One region of the Paenibacillus hamazuiensis genome, then DNA from elsewhere that is predicted to be linked to it. Evidence: riboswitches for the same ligand, from Rfam matches in the RefSeq annotation. Region 1 holds a riboswitch; each other region holds the start of a gene.
What was found. A riboswitch is a leader RNA that binds a small molecule or an ion and turns the genes downstream of it on or off. The one in region 1 is predicted to bind cyclic di-GMP.

Region 1 (4,088 bases):
CGAAACTCCCGTGGAGACGATAACGGTTTCGCACTGCAGCGCCGCACCGCTCTCCAGCCAAACGGTATAGGGCCGCGAGGACAAATCGACTTTGCTGACCCGTCCGGAACGCAGCTCCGCTCCGAAGCGTTCGGCTTGCTTGCGCATGTTGTCCAGCAGCTCGGGCCCCTTCACTCCTTTGGGAAAGCCGGGGAAGCTGTCCAGCTCCATCGAAGCCTTAAGGTGGGTGCTGGTGCCGAGGCCGGTTATGACGAGAGGCTGCGTATTCGCTCTCGCCAAATAAATGGCTGCCGTTAGCCCGGCTGTGCCCGCTCCTATGATGATGCATTTATGCATGCCCATTCCTCCCCCTGTTTCCGATCGTTTCGCGGCGCAAACTTCGGCCGGTCGATAACCTTATTCTTCCTTTTCCGCTGAAATTTCATTCACGGCAAGACGGCGATATGCGGGCGTACTCCCGTCTGATCCAATGAAAATAAACGATCGTTAATGACAAAGCGAGCATGTAAAACAGAAACGAAAAAAACAAATTCCAGCCCTTGTAGGTAAACATGTGAACCCGAAGGCCGGCGTATTCCAAACCTGTACCTGCCAGCGAGCAGAAAACGATAAACAGGGAGGTTTGGAGCCGCCCGCGAATTCCCAGCCGGTCATAGATATAAACGAATAAATACCCGAAGGCGGCATACATAGGATATGTACATAAATCGGCCAGCTCCATTTTCGGGGAATCGTGGGTATCGTAGAAGTCGAACGCTCCGTTTGTGCCGAAAATATGATCGGCCCATCTCGCTAAAAATAACCCGAACAGAAACACAAAAACGCTGACCGCAGGCGGAAACCGTCTGGGCAGCAGCCACATCAATGAATATGCCGAAATCGATATGACAAGCACAAACCATTCGTTTGCGTCGAAGCTCTGGGGCAAAGGAGGAATGTTCATGTTCGCGCTTCTCCTTTTTTCACCAGCGTCCGAAACATCTTCCGCATGCCCAGCGCCAAAACGATCCATACCGGCCAACGAATCAAAGACGTCCACAGCTTCCACTGATCATAACGAAAAAACCCGTAAAAGGCGCAAACCGCCTCAAAACTCGTCAAAACGCCGATACAGATGACGAATGCCGCAGCTTTTTTCCCTGCCGTCGAAAACGTATGCCAGCGGTCCGCCAAGGCCAAAATGCAAATCGTAAAAACAAATTCCCCCGCCGTATAAATCAGAAAGGTTGCGGCCTGCTGCGAATGGGCGAGCAGCCCCCAATTCGTGAAAAGATCGAACACCGTCGTATAGGCATACATAAATAACAAAAATATGCCCATATGCTCCATAGCGGAAAGATTTTTTTCGCTCGTGAAATACAAGCCTGCGATCGAAATCAGAAATCCGAAAAATAAAATAAATCCCACAGGACAGCAACCCTTCCGTTCGATGATCCATTCTAAATGTTTGCGATTCGGATACTAAATATTCGTCCTATTAGGGATAATAATTTTAAAGCGGACGAACATTACATTTCAATGGCCATGCAAACTGCAAAGGCAGAGAGGTTGTTGATTGTGGAATTCATTTTTTTGCTCGGGCTGAGCGGGTGGATTTTTACATCATGGAAATGGGCGGACTGGAGCCGCTTTGTCGAGTTCAGGGCAAGCATTTACATAGTGATCGTCGGCGATTTTCTATACAACGTACTTACGGAAAGCCGTCATTTATGGACCTTCGAATCGCCGTTTCTCCATTTTAGCCACAATATTTGGGACATCATGATTGCTTTTTCCAGCTTCCCGTTTGTCGTCATGCTCTTTTTATCCCATTATCCCGAAGGCTCCTTGTTCAAGCAGGCAATGTATAACCTGTTTTGGGCCTGCATTTACAGCTCGCACGAACTGATCGCTTCCTGGGTGGATATTTTCGATTATCATCACGGTTGGAACATGGAATGGTCCTTTGTGCTTAATTTGATCATGTTTCCATATATCCGGCTTCACCAAACGAAACCGCTTATGGCCATCATCATATTTTTCATTTGCACGTTAATGCTCAGCATCATCTTTCAGCTGCCGATCGTCTTTGAGGCAAATCTTCCGGCGGACCGTTAAATCATGCCCATCTGCCGTTTGTCCGCGAAAACGGACGGATAATCGAACTTTTTGTATTTTTCTGTCGATCGGTGGGTGACAAATCATGGGAATGAGTATATAATTCTATTAGTCATATTTTCCCATTCCCTTCACAATTTCATAACGAAAAGGCACACTCATTGAAAAATGGGGCCGCAAAGCTACAGGGGCTAACGCGTTCCGGGAACGCCATGCCAGCCAGTTGCCGAAATAAGAGAATTTATTTAATAAATCCCCTATTTCGGGGATTTTTTTAATTTATGATAAGGAGCAATGAGATGGAAGTCGCCGATTTATTGCTTCGGTTGCTTGCCAAGGATCCCCTGACCTATGAGCACAGCATCCGTGTGGGGGCATTGGCAAAAACCATGATCTCCCATTACGTGCCTGGAATGGATGAAATGGAAAAACAGAGCATTATCGCGGGATGCACGGTCCATGATATCGGAAAAATCATGATACCGGATGACATTTTATGCAATCCTTCTCCACTGACCCCCTCAGAATGGCAAATCATGAAACGCCACCCGGAAATCGGAGCCAGACTTCTTTTAATCGAAGGGGAGCGGGACCCGTATATTCTGGATATCGTTAAATACCATCACGAAAGGTGGGACGGAGCAGGATATCCTTACGGACTGAAGGGCAACGAAATCCCTCCGGTGTCCCGAATGTGCTCGATTCTCGATGCATTTGACAGCATGATCTCGGATCGCCCTTATCGCAAGGGAATGTCGGTCGAAGAAGCCAAGCAGGAGCTCTGCAAGCAAAGCTGGAGCCAATTTGACGGATTTTACGTCAATCAATTTATTAATTTGCCGAACGAAGTCCTTCTCTCATGCAAGCGAACTCCATAGCCCGGCATAGACAGCGAAAGATTAGGGTAATCTACGGAGGTTCGCCGCGCTTGAGAAAGATAGGAGGGACTCCGATGAACATTATGGACGGAATGGACGCCGCACGGTTCACTTCGGCCAATCCGGACAACAAGGACAAGAAAAAGAAAGAGCAAAAAGACCGCAGCCGCATGCCGGCTACAGTGCTCCGCGATTTCAACAATAAATAGCTGGATATGCCCGCTGCTTACGGCAAGCGGGTTTTTTTACGGATAATCCTTTTTGACAAACCGAAGCGTTGTAATTATAATGGTTACATCTCAAGGATAAAATACGGAGGTGTCCTTTATGAATGTTGAAATATGGTCCGATTTTGTGTGCCCTTTCTGCTATATCGGGAAACGCCGTTTTGAGGAGGCGCTGCAGCAATTTTCCGGAAAAAGCGAAGTTAATATCGTCTTCCGCAGCTTTGAGCTGGACCCTGACGCGCCGCGGGATGCCGGTCATGACGTACATGATATGCTCGCTGCCAAATACGGTATGAGCCGCGAGCAGGCCAAGGCGATGAACGCGAATGTCGACGAGCAGGCGCGTTCGGTCGGGCTGACGTATCATACCGATACGAGAGTTTTGACGAATACGCTCGACGCTCATCGTTTGACGCATTTCGCCGCACGGCACGGCAAAGGCAGTGAAATGGCGGAGCGTCTGTTCCGCGCGCATTTTACCGAATCGAAGCATATCGGCGATCACGATACGTTAGCCGCACTTGCCGCGGAGGCCGGGCTCGACCGGAGTGGAGCGGCCGCTATGCTTGCCGGCGGAGAATACGCGCAGGAAGTGCGCGGCGACGAGCGCGAGGCGGCAAGTCTGGGCGTTCGCGGCGTGCCGTTTTTCGTCATCGACCGCAAATATGCGGTTTCCGGCGCGCAGCCGAGCGAAGTGTTCCTTAATGCACTGGAGAAGGCGTGGAGCGAACGCAGCACCTTGACGGTGCTGAACGAGTCGGCGGAAGATGCGGCAGAAGCGGCTTGCGAAGGCGGCGCTTGTGCGCCGTCCGAACGGAAGAGTTGATTTTTGCGGGGAACAGCCTGATCCTTAAGACCGGCTGCTTATTTGGCCGCCATTCGCTTG
Region 2 (4,088 bases), 2.5 Mb from region 1:
TTGGACAGCGGCAGCATGATCTGCACGAAGGTGCGGAGAAACCCGCAGCCGTCCATTTCGGCCGACTCTTCAAGTTCCTTGGGCAGCCCGCGGAAATGGGTCATGAACAGCAGGATGAACAGCACGTGCGCCCCGCCGGATTCGGCCAAAATGACGCCGAGCAGCGTGTTGTTCAGGCCGATCGCATTGATGAGCGAATATACCGGAATGATCGTAAATCCTTTCGGCATAAACATCGTCGCCGTCACTGCGGAAACGAATAAGATGCGACCTTTAAACTGATAACGGCCGAGCGCGTAGCCGGTCAGCGAGCAAAGCAGGACAACCAAGGCTACCGTGGACAACGTAACGATGACCGTGTTGAAAAAATACGTCGAGAAATGAGCCGTCTTCCAGGCGCGCGCATAGTTCTCGAACTGCAGCTTTTGCGGCAGCAGCGACAACCCTCCCGTCAAGTATTCCGAATTCGTCTTGAGCGATGAGGCGACCATCCATATGAACGGATAAATCCAGACGATCCCGACTGCGATCAAGCCCGCGTGCGTTAGCGCCTTCGGCAGCCCGCGATATATTCCCTGCAGATGCATGAGCTTCTCCCCCTATGTCAATGTCCTTGCGATGACTTGCCACCGGTCATTTTGACCAATGCGCCGAGTAGCAGCGAGATGAACAGCACCGCAATGCCGTAAAAAATGCCCGCCGCCGAAGCAAACCCGACTCTCGCTTCCCCGGCGCTCGAGAAGGCGTAGCGGTAAATGTACAGATCGACCATATCCGTAGCAAAGGCCGGTCCGCCCTCGGTCATCGCCTTGACCAGATCGAAGACGTGCAGCGCGTTAACGGCCGATAGAAGCACGATGACGCTTCCCACCGGAAGAAGCAGCGGCACCGTAATGTAGCGGAACTGATGCAGGCTGTTTGCTCCGTCCACGCGGGCCGCCTCATAAATTTCCTTCGGCAGCGACTGCAGCCCGGCCAGCCAATAGATCATTTTCATCCCGAAGCTTTTCCATATTCCTACCACGATAACGATCAGCAGCGCCGTATCGATGGAGCCGATCCAGTCGACCGGCTTGTCGAGCAAGCCCAGCTTGATCAGCACCTCGTTGACAAGCCCCTTGTAGGCGCCGAAAATAAACCGCATCACCAGCCCCACCACCGCCGTAGTCGTCACGACCGGCAGAAAAAAGATCGCCCGGTAAGCGGCGGAACCTTTAAGCCATGAGGAATTGAGAACGATCGCGAGGATAAGCGCGAGCGGCACCTGCACGCAAACTAACGAGACCATAAAAACAAAGTTGTTTTTGAACGCGTTCCAAAAAACCGGGTCGTACACCGTCTCCACAAAATTGCCAAACCCGACAAATTCCTCAAGCGGCCCGTATCCGTTCCAGCGGTAAAAGCTGTAAACGTAGCTCATCGCGATCGGATAAAGCGTGAATACAAGAAACATCAAAAGCTGCGGCAAAATAAACAAATAACACCAAAACGCTTTCCGTCTTCGAAAGCTGCCCATGGAGCGGGACGCCGTTGCCGGTTTTGCGGTCTGTGCAGCATTTCCCGCTTTATTCCCCCAAGTCGCAGGATTCAACGTTCTTCACCTCCTGTTTGTCATAGCTACATTGTAACCGCTCTCAATTAAGGCCGAAAGAATCGCGTTTTTACAATGCGGTGTGTTTTTTTTACTTTAAACCGCAGTTGCCGGACAAAAAAGAAAGAAGCCTGATTTCTCAGACTTCTATTCCAGACAATGTTCCGCTATGCGTACCTTTTAGCTTTACCGATGCTCCAAGACAGCGTGCGCCTGCAATCGCTGCTTGAGCTGCGACCGGCTGAGCCGGTTCAGCCTTTTGTCCAAAATTTGGCTGAGCTTAAGCAGGACAGGGTCACGAAAGTTTCCGCACTGCTCGTATCGGTCGATTATGCATTGTTTTAAAGCTTTGATTTCCGCCATCAGCAAATACATTCGGAGCGATTCGGACAACATAACACTGCCTCCTTTGCATGATTCGCATAAATCGGCGGAGGATGCTCGATTCGGCAGCTGGCTGGCATTGTTAGCTTGAACCCCCAAAAAGCGAAGATCAACTTTGCTGCTGGAGATAATGTCTTATGGGGGTCCCTTAACGTTAGCCCCTGTAGCTTTGCGCCGCCATTTTTCAATGGCTTTGCCCTTTCGACGATTTAAGCGATAATATAATTCTACAAAAATAATAACATATTTTTACTAGTAAGCGCTATCATTTTTCTGAATTTTCGAAAATATTTTATTTACATTCGTTTCAACTTCGTCACCCTCCCGTCCGAAATCCATTCGGACACATACACATCGCCTTTGGAATCTACACAAATCCCGTGGGGCGAGCTGAACTTATCCGGCCGGAAATACGATTTCTGCAAATTCGGCCAGCCCGTCTGGCGGAAAGCTTCCGGATCTTCGCCCAAGTGGGCGATCAGCCTGTCGCCGCCGTCCAAAATCGTGACTCTGCTGTGAAGATCCGGAATATACGTTTCCCCGCCGCGGAAGTAAAAGCTGCACGGCATATCTAAATCGTCCGTGACAAACCTTTTGTGTACGCCGTCCAAGGTAAAAACCTGAATCCGGTTATTGCCGCGGTCCGCGACATAAAGCTCGGGTTCTTTCCCCCGGAGACATACGGATACGCCGTGCGGACACGACATTTGGCCCGGCTCCGATCCTTTGCCGCCCCACGATTGGATGCGTTCGCCCCGTCGGTCGTATCGGTGAACCCACGATTGTCCGTATCCGTCGGCCACGTAAATATCGCCGTTCGGCGCCACGGCGACGTCGGTCGGAACGAATCTGCGCTCCGTATCATACACTCCTTCCATTTCCGGCGTACCGATCCGCAGCACTTCTTTGCCGTCCAGCGTCGTTTTGACCACAATCCCCAGCTTTGTATCGGTCAAATATAAATAAGCTTCGTCCGCCTCCTCGTGCAGGAGACATCCGTGGGCTCCCGGAAACTCTCCCCAGCCGGACAAATAACGACCTTCGCGGTCAAATTTCATCAAAGACGGAGCCCCTGTGTGAAATAGGTACACGTTGTCCTCGGAATCGACAACTATTCCGTGGGTATAGCCGAATGACGCATGTTCCGGCAGCCGTGCCCAGCCGTTTACGACTTCATACTGAAACTCGCCTTGACCGATTTTCATTTGCATCTGACCTCCAAATTTTTATGGTTACAGCTCGACGCTTTGCTGTCTGAATTCTGACGGGGTAAGTCCGGTCACCGATTTGAAGTTGCGGCTGAAATAATGAATGCTCGTATAGCCCAGTTTCTCGGCCACCTCTTCGACCGTTTCCGCTTCAAGCAGCAGCTGCTTCGCCTTCCGTATGCGCTCGAGAACGAGGTAATGCTTGGGCGAATGTCCGACCGTTTCCCGAAACAGCGCAGCGAAATAAGTCGGATGATAGCCGCACATGCCGGCCAGCTCTTCCGTTTTCCAGCTGATGTACGGATGCTTCCGTATCGCCTCCAGGGCCGGAGCAATTTTTCTCCTGTCGGCCGAAGTCTGCAGCCCGCTGATCTGATGGCGAACGATCACGACGAGCAGTTGGGTCAACAGCGCCCGCAGCGTGGACGCGTATCCGATCTCCTCCAACCGGTATTCGCGCACCACCTGCATGAACAGCCCTTCCAGATTCGGGATCGCAAACCGGTGAGGGATGGCGATATCCCCGTATTCGTTTACTTGAACAAAATAAGCGGCTGCGGGCGTGGACAAGTCTTCGAACCGGCAATTGACGATTCCCGGAACAGGGTGTACCGGCTCCGGCGACTCCCTGTCCCAGTTAAAGTGGATGCTTGCGAACATGAACGGATCGGACTCCGACGACATCAGCCGGTGCGGACTGCCTGAGCCGTAAAAAACGCAGTCTCCGGCGGTTAGAAGAAACCGCTCGGGGCCGAGCGCAAGCTCCGCCTGTCCGGAGATGACGTACAGCAGCTGGCAGTCGGGTATGATGCGCGGTCCCCACTCCTGCCTCGGCGAAGTGCTCATGCGGTTGGCAAAATTGACGGTGGGCCTGAGCGCGGAAAGCGGCCCGACATGGACATGAC
Region 3 (4,088 bases), 850 kb from region 1:
GAATACCGCCCTTCGATTTTGCAGGTAAAACGTGACGGTACGATCGTCGGCCGCTACGTGCCGCAGGGGATGAAGGACGCTTTGGTCAAAGCCGGCGCACAGACGGAAATTTTCGATACATTGCCCGCCGTCTATGCCAAGCGGATATCGAACCGCGGCTTCGAAGGCGTCACCATCACTCCGGACGGCAAATATTTGTACACGTCGATCCAAAGCCCGCTCGCCAATCCGGACAAGAAAACCGGGGAAGCATCGCGTAACCTACGCATCTTGAAAATCGATCTGGCGACCAAAAAACCGGTCGGCGAATACTTATACATCGCGGAAAATGCCGGAATGTTCGCCAAAGTCGCGCAGAAGGATGTCGTCATCAGCGATCTGGCCGCTGTATCTGCCGACGTGCTGCTTGTCGACGAGCGCGACAAAAATTCCGGAGCGGATGTCCAGCTCAAGCGCATTTATAAAGCCGATTTCTCCAAGGCGACGAACCTGCTCGGCACGGAAACGAGTGAAAAGGATTTCGAAAAGCTTTCCGCCGATCAGCTCAAAGAGCAGGGGATCGTGCCGGTAGCGAAAGAGCTGGTTGTCGATATCGCGAAGCTCGGTTATCCTTACGAGAAAATCGAAGGGCTTGCGGTAATCGATAAAAATACGATCGCATTTGTTAACGATAACGATTACGGTGTGAACGGTTACGACGACAATGGCAAACTTCAAGTGAAAAATGTACCGACGCAAATGTACGTCATTCAGGTGAACGAAGATCTGTATGAATAAAGTTGCGGCATGCATATGGTAGGGTCTCAAGGAGAATCCGGCTCACGGGTTCTCCTTTTTACCTGTCCAGATGATTAAATTGGGTCTTTCGGCTCTGTTGATTTTTTATAAAATAGGTAATTGGAAATATCCCAATTTCCTGCCTCATCCCTTATTCTAATTATGGAGAAAAGTTTACAAAGTACGACAACATTCGCGTCATCCCGATAACGGCAGAACTGATGAAAATCAGCGTCGCAAAGCTACAGGGGCTAAAGTGCATCTGCGCAAAGCCAGCCAGCTACCGAAGGATGAGGGCTGCATGACCCTCTCCGGTTTATTTGGTTGATGCATGATATTTTTGAGGGAGATGAGGACATGCAGTTCGAACAAACGGTATATACCAAGGTGGGTTCTGACGAAATAGGAATCGTTCCTTCCGACGAGGGCCCGCAGCTCACGATCAATTGTGAAGTATATCCGCTGCGCGAGAGGTGCTGGGACCTTGAAATGGTGATCGGTAAAAGTCATTTCATATGCACTATCTATTGGAAGGGCGAGGTGAAGCTGTCGGTACGTTTGGACCGGGGGCACGATTTTTTTCTGAAGTTGTTCGGCTATTTGCAGGAAAGACTGGCCCAGCCTCATCTGGTTTAATTTGAAGAAATAAAGTAATCCCCCGGTAAGGCACTTATCTGGGCGAATGCACATACAATGTGCTATACGTTCAGAAAGCCTAATCTGGGAGGAAAAATCGTGGACCAAACCGCTTATTTGGAATCCGCATTGTTTGAACACCGTTTTTGGCTGCAAGTGCTCGGCGACCATGCCCGTTTCATTCTGAACGCCCTGCCGGTCAAAGAGCAGGCGGAGGCGGCCCGGGCCGCCGGCTTTATCGAAGCGTTCGACAGGCTGCTTGAAGCGGCGCGGGGTTCGGCGCCGGACATAGCCAGGCTAAACAGGGCGGCCTATGAGAAGGCTGGAGAAATTCGCGCCTTCAAGCTCCATTTGCTGCGCCGCCATTTGACGGAGCAATTTGATTTTAACTTGCCGCCTACGTTTGTCAACCATATGGTCAACGAGGTAGAGGAGTATTTGCGCGTTCTCGGTGCTCTTGTTGCCGGAGAACTACCGCCCTTATATCATGAAACCCACCACCATATCGTATGGCTGGTCGACGCAGTCGGTCATGCGGCTTCGATTGCCGGCAGCCTCGATTTTACGGAGAAGCGGCTTATTGAGATGAGCCAAACATTCGAGAAGCATTTCCAGGACTTTTATTTCAAAGCGGTGGAGCTTGCCGGATATTTGCGGGCGCAGATTGGCAAGTTTCCCGCCTTATCCCGGTTCAATAAGGAAGTGGAGCTGGAGATGGTGTTGTTCATGCAATTCCTTGGCGAGCTGGAGGAAATGGATTTGAAGCTCGAACTGCTCGGCACTTTATCGCCGCTCATGGCCGACCATATGTACCGCGAAGAATGTTATTACTTGACGAAGCTGTCTCTGGTATCGGAGATCAAGGCTCCTGCATGCGACCCAGGCAAGCCGAGAGTGGAGTAGTCCGTTTTTCGTATCGCACCGTCCCGGACAATACAGGTCCGGGACTGTTTTTTTTAAAATAGTGAAGCCTAAAATTTAGTAAAATTTTATTGTCGCATGAACCGGCATGCCTTTATAATTAAGAAGTATGAAATTACATAGTACCGCGGAACTAAGAGGGGGAGCCAACATGCGATTGATTACACGTTCGGATTTCGACGGCCTTGTATGCGCCATGCTGTTCAAGAAACTGGGTATGATCGACGAGATGAAATTCGTCCATCCGAAAGATGTGCAGGATGGATTGATTGAGGTTACGGAAAACGATATTTTGGCGAATGTGCCTTACGTACCGGGCTGTGGCCTCTGGTTCGATCATCATTCGAGCGAGATCGAGCGAACCGCCGAACAGGCTGGCGTGAAAGGCGAGGTGCGCGTCGCTCCGAGCGCTGCCCGCGTCGTCTATGATTACTACGGGGGAAAGGAAAAGTTCGGCGATATCGACAGCATCATGGAAGGCGTCGATAAAGCGGATTCCGCACAGTTTTCCAGAGAGGACATTTTGAATCCGAAGGGTTGGGACCTTCTTTCCTTTATAATGGACGCCCGCACCGGCTTGGGGCGTTACCGCGATTACCGGATCAGCAATTATCAGCTGATGGAGGAACTCGTCGATCATTGCGCGACGATGTCGATCGAAGAGATCATGCAGCTGCCTGACGTTCAGGAGCGCGTGAAGCGTTATTTCGAGCTGGACAAGGAATACCGCGAAATGCTTGCCAAATATACGCGGGTGGACGGCAATGTGATCATTACCGATCTGCGCGATGTGGACCCGATTTATCCGGGCAACCGCTTCATGGTTTACGCTTTGTACCCGGAACAAAACATTTCCATTTGGATCGTCGACGGCCGGAACAAACAAAACTGCGTGTTCGCTTGCGGGCACAGCATCGTCAACCGGACATCGAAGACCGACGTGGGCGCTTTGATGCTGACTAACGGCGGGGGCGGCCATAAGGCGGCCGGCACCTGCCAGGTGCCGTACGAGCAAGCGGCCGAAGTGCTGCAAAAGCTGGTCGATACGATGAAGCAAAACGGATAATCACAAGGAAGATAAGCCGTTCGGAATTGCGCCTCGGGGCGCAGGTCCGGCGGCTTTTTTGAATAAATGTATATTATAAGGAATGGTAAGTAATACAAATATACGTTTTGAATGCTCGACGCATCTTTCATGGTCATATTCGGTAAGGAGTGAGCGGTATGGATGTGCAACATATTATTTCAAAAATTGTCGAAAATCTTAAGCAAATCGGCGGTGTACAGGCTCTGGTTCTTGGCGGTTCAAGAGCCAGGGGGACTGAAAATCCCAAATCCGATATCGATATTGGAATTTATTATAGCCCGGGCAGCGGGTTGGACATTGCCCAACTTCGCCGAGCGGCTTCCAGCTTGGACGACGATAGCAGGGACGGCTTAATTACGGAAATCGGTGGCTGGGGACCGTGGATAAATGGCGGCGGTTGGCTTCAAGTGAACCAAACACCGGTCGATTTTATATACCGCGATCTAAATAAAGTGTCCAAAGTCATGGACCAATGCCTTATGGGGGAGGTCACAATCGACTACCAGCCGGGGCATCCTCATGGATTTACCAATGCCGTTTATTTAGCTGAAATCGCGCTATGCAAGGTGTTATGGGATCCGTCAGGTGTTATCGAGGAAATGAAAGCCAAAACAAAACCGTATCCGCACCTTTTGCAAAAAGCGATCATTCAAAAATTTTTATGGGA
Region 4 (4,088 bases), 3.6 Mb from region 1:
TCGTTCTGGCTGTATGGATGGCAGCGCTGGCGGGCTGCGGCACCGCGCAAAACGCCGGCTCTTCGAACGCCGCAGCTTCCGGAGGAGCGCAGCCGGCATCCGGAGCGGCCAAGGAGAAGGTCGTCGTCAACATCGGCGTACAAGGCAAGACGGGCATTTTCCCGTATGCCCGGGAAAAGGGCTATTTCGAGAAGGCGTTCGCCAAAGCAGGCGCGGAAGTCAAATGGACCGAATTTGCCAGCGGACCTCCGCATTTTGAGGCGATCGCCGCGGGCCGGATCGATTTCGGCGCCGTCGGCGGAACGCCGGTCGTTTCCGCACAGACGGGCGGCGTCGATTTTAAAGCGATCGCGGTCACTTCGGACGGGAAAACCGGCAATTTTATCGTCATTCCGAAAAACAGCCCGATCAAGGAGCTGAAAGATTTAAAAGGCAAAAAAATCGCCGTCGCCAAAGGCAGCAGCGCCTACAACTTCTTATACATGGCGATCGACCGTGCCGGCCTGAAGGGCAGCGATGTGAAGGAAATCCAGCTGCAGCCGGACGAAGCGAGACCGGCACTGGATTCCGGAGCCGTCGACGCCTGGTCGATATGGGAGCCTTACGCCACGACGGCGGTGTTTCAAACCGGAGCGAAAATATTGGTATCGGGGCAAGATCTGAACATCAACGCGCCAAGCTTCCTGATCGCCAGAACGAAGTTTTTGCAGGATCATCCCGATCTTGCCGTCGTGTTCCTGAAAGCTTACGAGGAGGCGCGCAAATATTATACGGGACATTTCGACGAGGTGGCCGAGGAGCTGTCCAAGTCGCAGAAGCTGGACCGCGCGATCGTCGACCAGGTGCTGAAAAACTCCAGCCCGATCCTCTCGCCGGCAACGCCCGAGTATGCCAAAGCACATCAGGAACAGGCCGATTTCCTGTACTCCGTCGGAGCGATCAACAAAAAGCTCGATACGTCCAAGGTTATTGAAAACAAGTATGTCGAGCAGGCGCTGAAGGAGTTAGGTACGCAAAAATAAGGAGGGGATTCGGATGAGTAAGGAAGCGCAGCTCAAAATCGAACGTTTGAACAAGTCGTTCGCCGGCCCGCAAGGGGCGATCCGGGTGCTGGATCAGATTCAGCTTCATGTGAAGCAGGGGGAATTCATTACGATCATCGGGCCGAGCGGCTGCGGCAAAAGCACCTTGCTGAAAATCATCGCCGGGCTGGATACGAAACACGACGGGCTGGTCGAGCTCGGCGGCAGTCCGGTGAAGGCTCCCGGCATCGATAAAGGGTTTATTTTTCAGGAGCACCGGCTGTTCCCATGGCTGACGGTGGAGAAAAACATCGCCGCCGATTTGCCGCTGAGCGATCCCGGGGTACGCAGCCGCGTAAACGAGCTGATTGAGCTTGTCAAGCTGCAGGGCTTCGAAAAAGCGTACCCGCGCGAGCTGTCGGGAGGCATGGCGCAGCGCGTGGCGATCGCCAGGGCGCTGCTGCGCAGGCCCAAGGTGCTGCTGCTCGACGAGCCGTTCGGAGCATTGGATGCGTTCACCAGGGCCCACATGCAGGAAGCTCTGCTCGATATATGGCGGGAAAACGGAACGACGATGATTCTCGTCACGCACGATATCGACGAAGCGGTGTTTCTCGCGAACCGGGTTGTCGTCATGAAATCGCGACCGGGCTCAATCCGCACGATCATCCCGATCGACCTGCCGTATCCGCGTAAAAGAGCCAGCGTATCGTTTCAGGAATTCCGCCACAAGGTGCTCGGCGAGTTCGAGCGGGTGGAGGAGCTGGAGCTGGTGGACAGCTCCGGGATATAGGCGTCCGCGCGAAAGCACGACATATTCACATTTGAGTTCCAATCATAACGAATACCCGCATCTTTCGCCAAACGGAAGTGCGGGTATTTTTTGCGTATATGAATCGCGCTTGCGCAGATGTGTCCGGAGAGCGATTTCTTCCTGTAATATAGCAATTGGGAAAAATTTGCATTGAACTTCTATGAAAAATGTCGTAGTATTTTTTTCGTATCTGGTAAAAAAGACCTTGTTTTCAGAAAGTTAATATTTAACTTTGTTGAATATTGTTGTAAATTCGACGGCTTTGTCGTAATATAGTTTAAGAAAAAGAAACTGCATATTATCTATCTTGCGATAACGGCAAACTCCCCGAAAGGTGAGGACGCAAAGCCACGGGCCTAAGGAAATTTATTTCTACGGCAGCCGGGTTACCGAACAAGGGAATAGGGAAATCCATCCTTTGTCAGGGTGGATTTTTTTGTTCTTTTTTGAAAATAGTTTTCACTGATAGATAGTCATGCACACTTTGATAGGAGGATTAGAGAGATGAGAGAAAAACTGAAGTGGGGAACGATGTGGGGCTTGAAAAATTCCATTAAAGCCAAGCTGGTCGTCGGCTGTTTATTGCTGTCCCTTGTGCCTCTGCTGATCACCACGCTGATTTTGACGAAGCTTTCCAATTCGGCCACGACGCTGGAGGCCAACGACAAGGAGATCAAAGTGGCGCAGGATACATCCAGATACGTGGACTATTGGATTCAGAATAAAATCAACGTCGTTCAAAATATTATGAAGGCTCATCCGGAATTTAAAGCGGGGGACAAAAATCACATTTTATCCGTGCTCAAACAAATCGGCGAAGTGGACCAGGAGGTCGAGTATTACGCTTATGTCGATAAAGACGCCAACAGCACGAACTGGTCGGGGCAAACGTCGAATGTGGCGGAAAGAGAATATTACATCAAAGCCAAGTCTACAAAGAAGCCGGCCATCAGCGATATGCTCATCAATCAGAAGACGGGAAAATACATCATTGTCGTGTCCGTTCCATTGCTGGACGGCGATAATTTTCTGGGCACGATCAACTGCGTCTTGAATCCCACCATACTGGGCAACTTGACCAACCAGATCAAGATAGGCAATACCGGACTCGGGTATTTGTGGTCGGAATCCGGAACGTTCATCTCCCATCCCAAAGAAGACCATTACGGCAAAAAAATGGACGATTTCTTCAGTCCCGAGCAAGTTCAGCAGTTTAAAGATACGGTTTTTCAAAACGACGTCGGCACGGTCGATTTTGTAAACTCCGAAGGCAAGCACAAATTGGCGGCCTACAGCACCGTTCCTACTACCGGTTGGAAAGTGATGGTGACTCAGGACAGTCAGGAAGTGTATGCCGCCAGGGACCAATTTTTGAAAATTTGCGTTGTCATTTTGGTGGTCGCCTGCATTTTGGTCGTGCTCGTTTCTTTGATCGCGGGCCGGCAGGTTTCCAAGCCGCTGCTTGTTATTTCTGGCGCGCTCCGTCAAGCCGCCGAGGGTGACTTGACATCCCGGCTTGGCGTAAGAACGCGGGATGAGATCGGACAAATATCGGAAAGCGTGAACGTGATGTTCGATTCCATCAGCGCGATGATCAGGCAGGTCAACCAAACGTCGGAGCATCTCGCCGCTTCCTCCGAGGAGTTAACGGCGATTTCGGCGCAAAACGTCGAGTCTTCCAAGCAAATCGGCATCTCCCTCGATAATGTGGTCGGCGGCTCGGAGAAGCAAGCGCAGGCAGCTCAGCAAAATGTGGCCGCGATGGAGGAGATGTCTGTCGGGATTACGCGGATCGCCGGGTCTGCGGCAAGCGTGTCCGACGCTGCGTTAAGCTCGTCCGAAGAGGCCAAGCAGGGGAATGTAGTCGTGCAAAAGGCGGTTGCCCAAATGGATGCGATTCAGACGACCGTCAAACGGACTTCGTCGGAAATTTCGCAGCTCGGAGAGCTTTCTTCCAAAATCGGCGAAATCGTTCATGTCATCGGGGAAATTGCCAACCAAACCCAAATGCTCTCGCTCAACGCCTCGATCGAGGCTGCGCGCGCGGGTGAACATGGAAGAGGTTTTTCCGTCGTCGCCAATGAGGTGAAGAAGCTTGCCGACCAGACGAAGACGGCTTCCGCCAACATTGCGGAGCTGATTGAAGAGGTGCAGAAAACGACGGACAAAGCGATTCACGCTATGCAGGAAGGCGTCGACGTGGTCGACAGCGGCACGCAATTAATGACGCAGGTCGGCTCGGTATTCGAAAC

Region 2: another riboswitch for cyclic di-GMP. It lies ahead of MYS68_RS12790 (Spo0E family sporulation regulatory protein-aspartic acid phosphatase); the one in region 1 lies ahead of MYS68_RS01760 (HD-GYP domain-containing protein).
Region 3: another riboswitch for cyclic di-GMP. It lies ahead of MYS68_RS05340 (hypothetical protein); the one in region 1 lies ahead of MYS68_RS01760 (HD-GYP domain-containing protein).
Region 4: another riboswitch for cyclic di-GMP. It lies ahead of MYS68_RS17440 (methyl-accepting chemotaxis protein); the one in region 1 lies ahead of MYS68_RS01760 (HD-GYP domain-containing protein).

What each region holds. Positions count from the first base shown of each region.
Region 1 covers NZ_JALRMO010000001.1:425,543-429,630, reverse strand. The annotation lists gene MYS68_RS01780 (NAD(P)/FAD-dependent oxidoreductase) at 1-336, opposite strand, end outside; gene MYS68_RS01775 (hypothetical protein) at 422-943, opposite strand; gene MYS68_RS01770 (hypothetical protein) at 940-1,407, opposite strand; gene MYS68_RS01765 (CBO0543 family protein) at 1,558-2,097, shown strand; cyclic di-GMP riboswitch class I at 2,239-2,328, shown strand; gene MYS68_RS01760 (HD-GYP domain-containing protein) at 2,397-2,975, shown strand; gene MYS68_RS38445 (hypothetical protein) at 3,050-3,184, shown strand; gene MYS68_RS01755 (DsbA family oxidoreductase) at 3,303-4,028, shown strand; gene MYS68_RS01750 (DedA family protein) at 4,067-4,088, opposite strand, start outside.
Region 2 covers NZ_JALRMO010000001.1:2,920,325-2,924,412, forward strand. The annotation lists gene MYS68_RS12780 (carbohydrate ABC transporter permease) at 1-587, opposite strand, end outside; gene MYS68_RS12785 (carbohydrate ABC transporter permease) at 605-1,591, opposite strand; gene MYS68_RS12790 (Spo0E family sporulation regulatory protein-aspartic acid phosphatase) at 1,778-1,987, opposite strand; cyclic di-GMP riboswitch class I at 2,126-2,183, opposite strand; gene MYS68_RS12795 (NHL repeat-containing protein) at 2,272-3,180, opposite strand; gene MYS68_RS12800 (helix-turn-helix transcriptional regulator) at 3,208-4,088, opposite strand, start outside.
Region 3 covers NZ_JALRMO010000001.1:1,276,309-1,280,396, forward strand. The annotation lists gene MYS68_RS05335 (esterase-like activity of phytase family protein) at 1-777, shown strand, start outside; cyclic di-GMP riboswitch class I at 979-1,065, shown strand; gene MYS68_RS05340 (hypothetical protein) at 1,135-1,413, shown strand; gene MYS68_RS05345 (DUF2935 domain-containing protein) at 1,513-2,316, shown strand; gene MYS68_RS05350 (DHH family phosphoesterase) at 2,486-3,400, shown strand; gene MYS68_RS05355 (nucleotidyltransferase family protein) at 3,559-4,088, shown strand, end outside.
Region 4 covers NZ_JALRMO010000001.1:3,982,460-3,986,547, reverse strand. The annotation lists gene MYS68_RS17450 (aliphatic sulfonate ABC transporter substrate-binding protein) at 1-1,022, shown strand, start outside; gene MYS68_RS17445 (ABC transporter ATP-binding protein) at 1,036-1,815, shown strand; cyclic di-GMP riboswitch class I at 2,144-2,230, shown strand; gene MYS68_RS17440 (methyl-accepting chemotaxis protein) at 2,341-4,088, shown strand, end outside.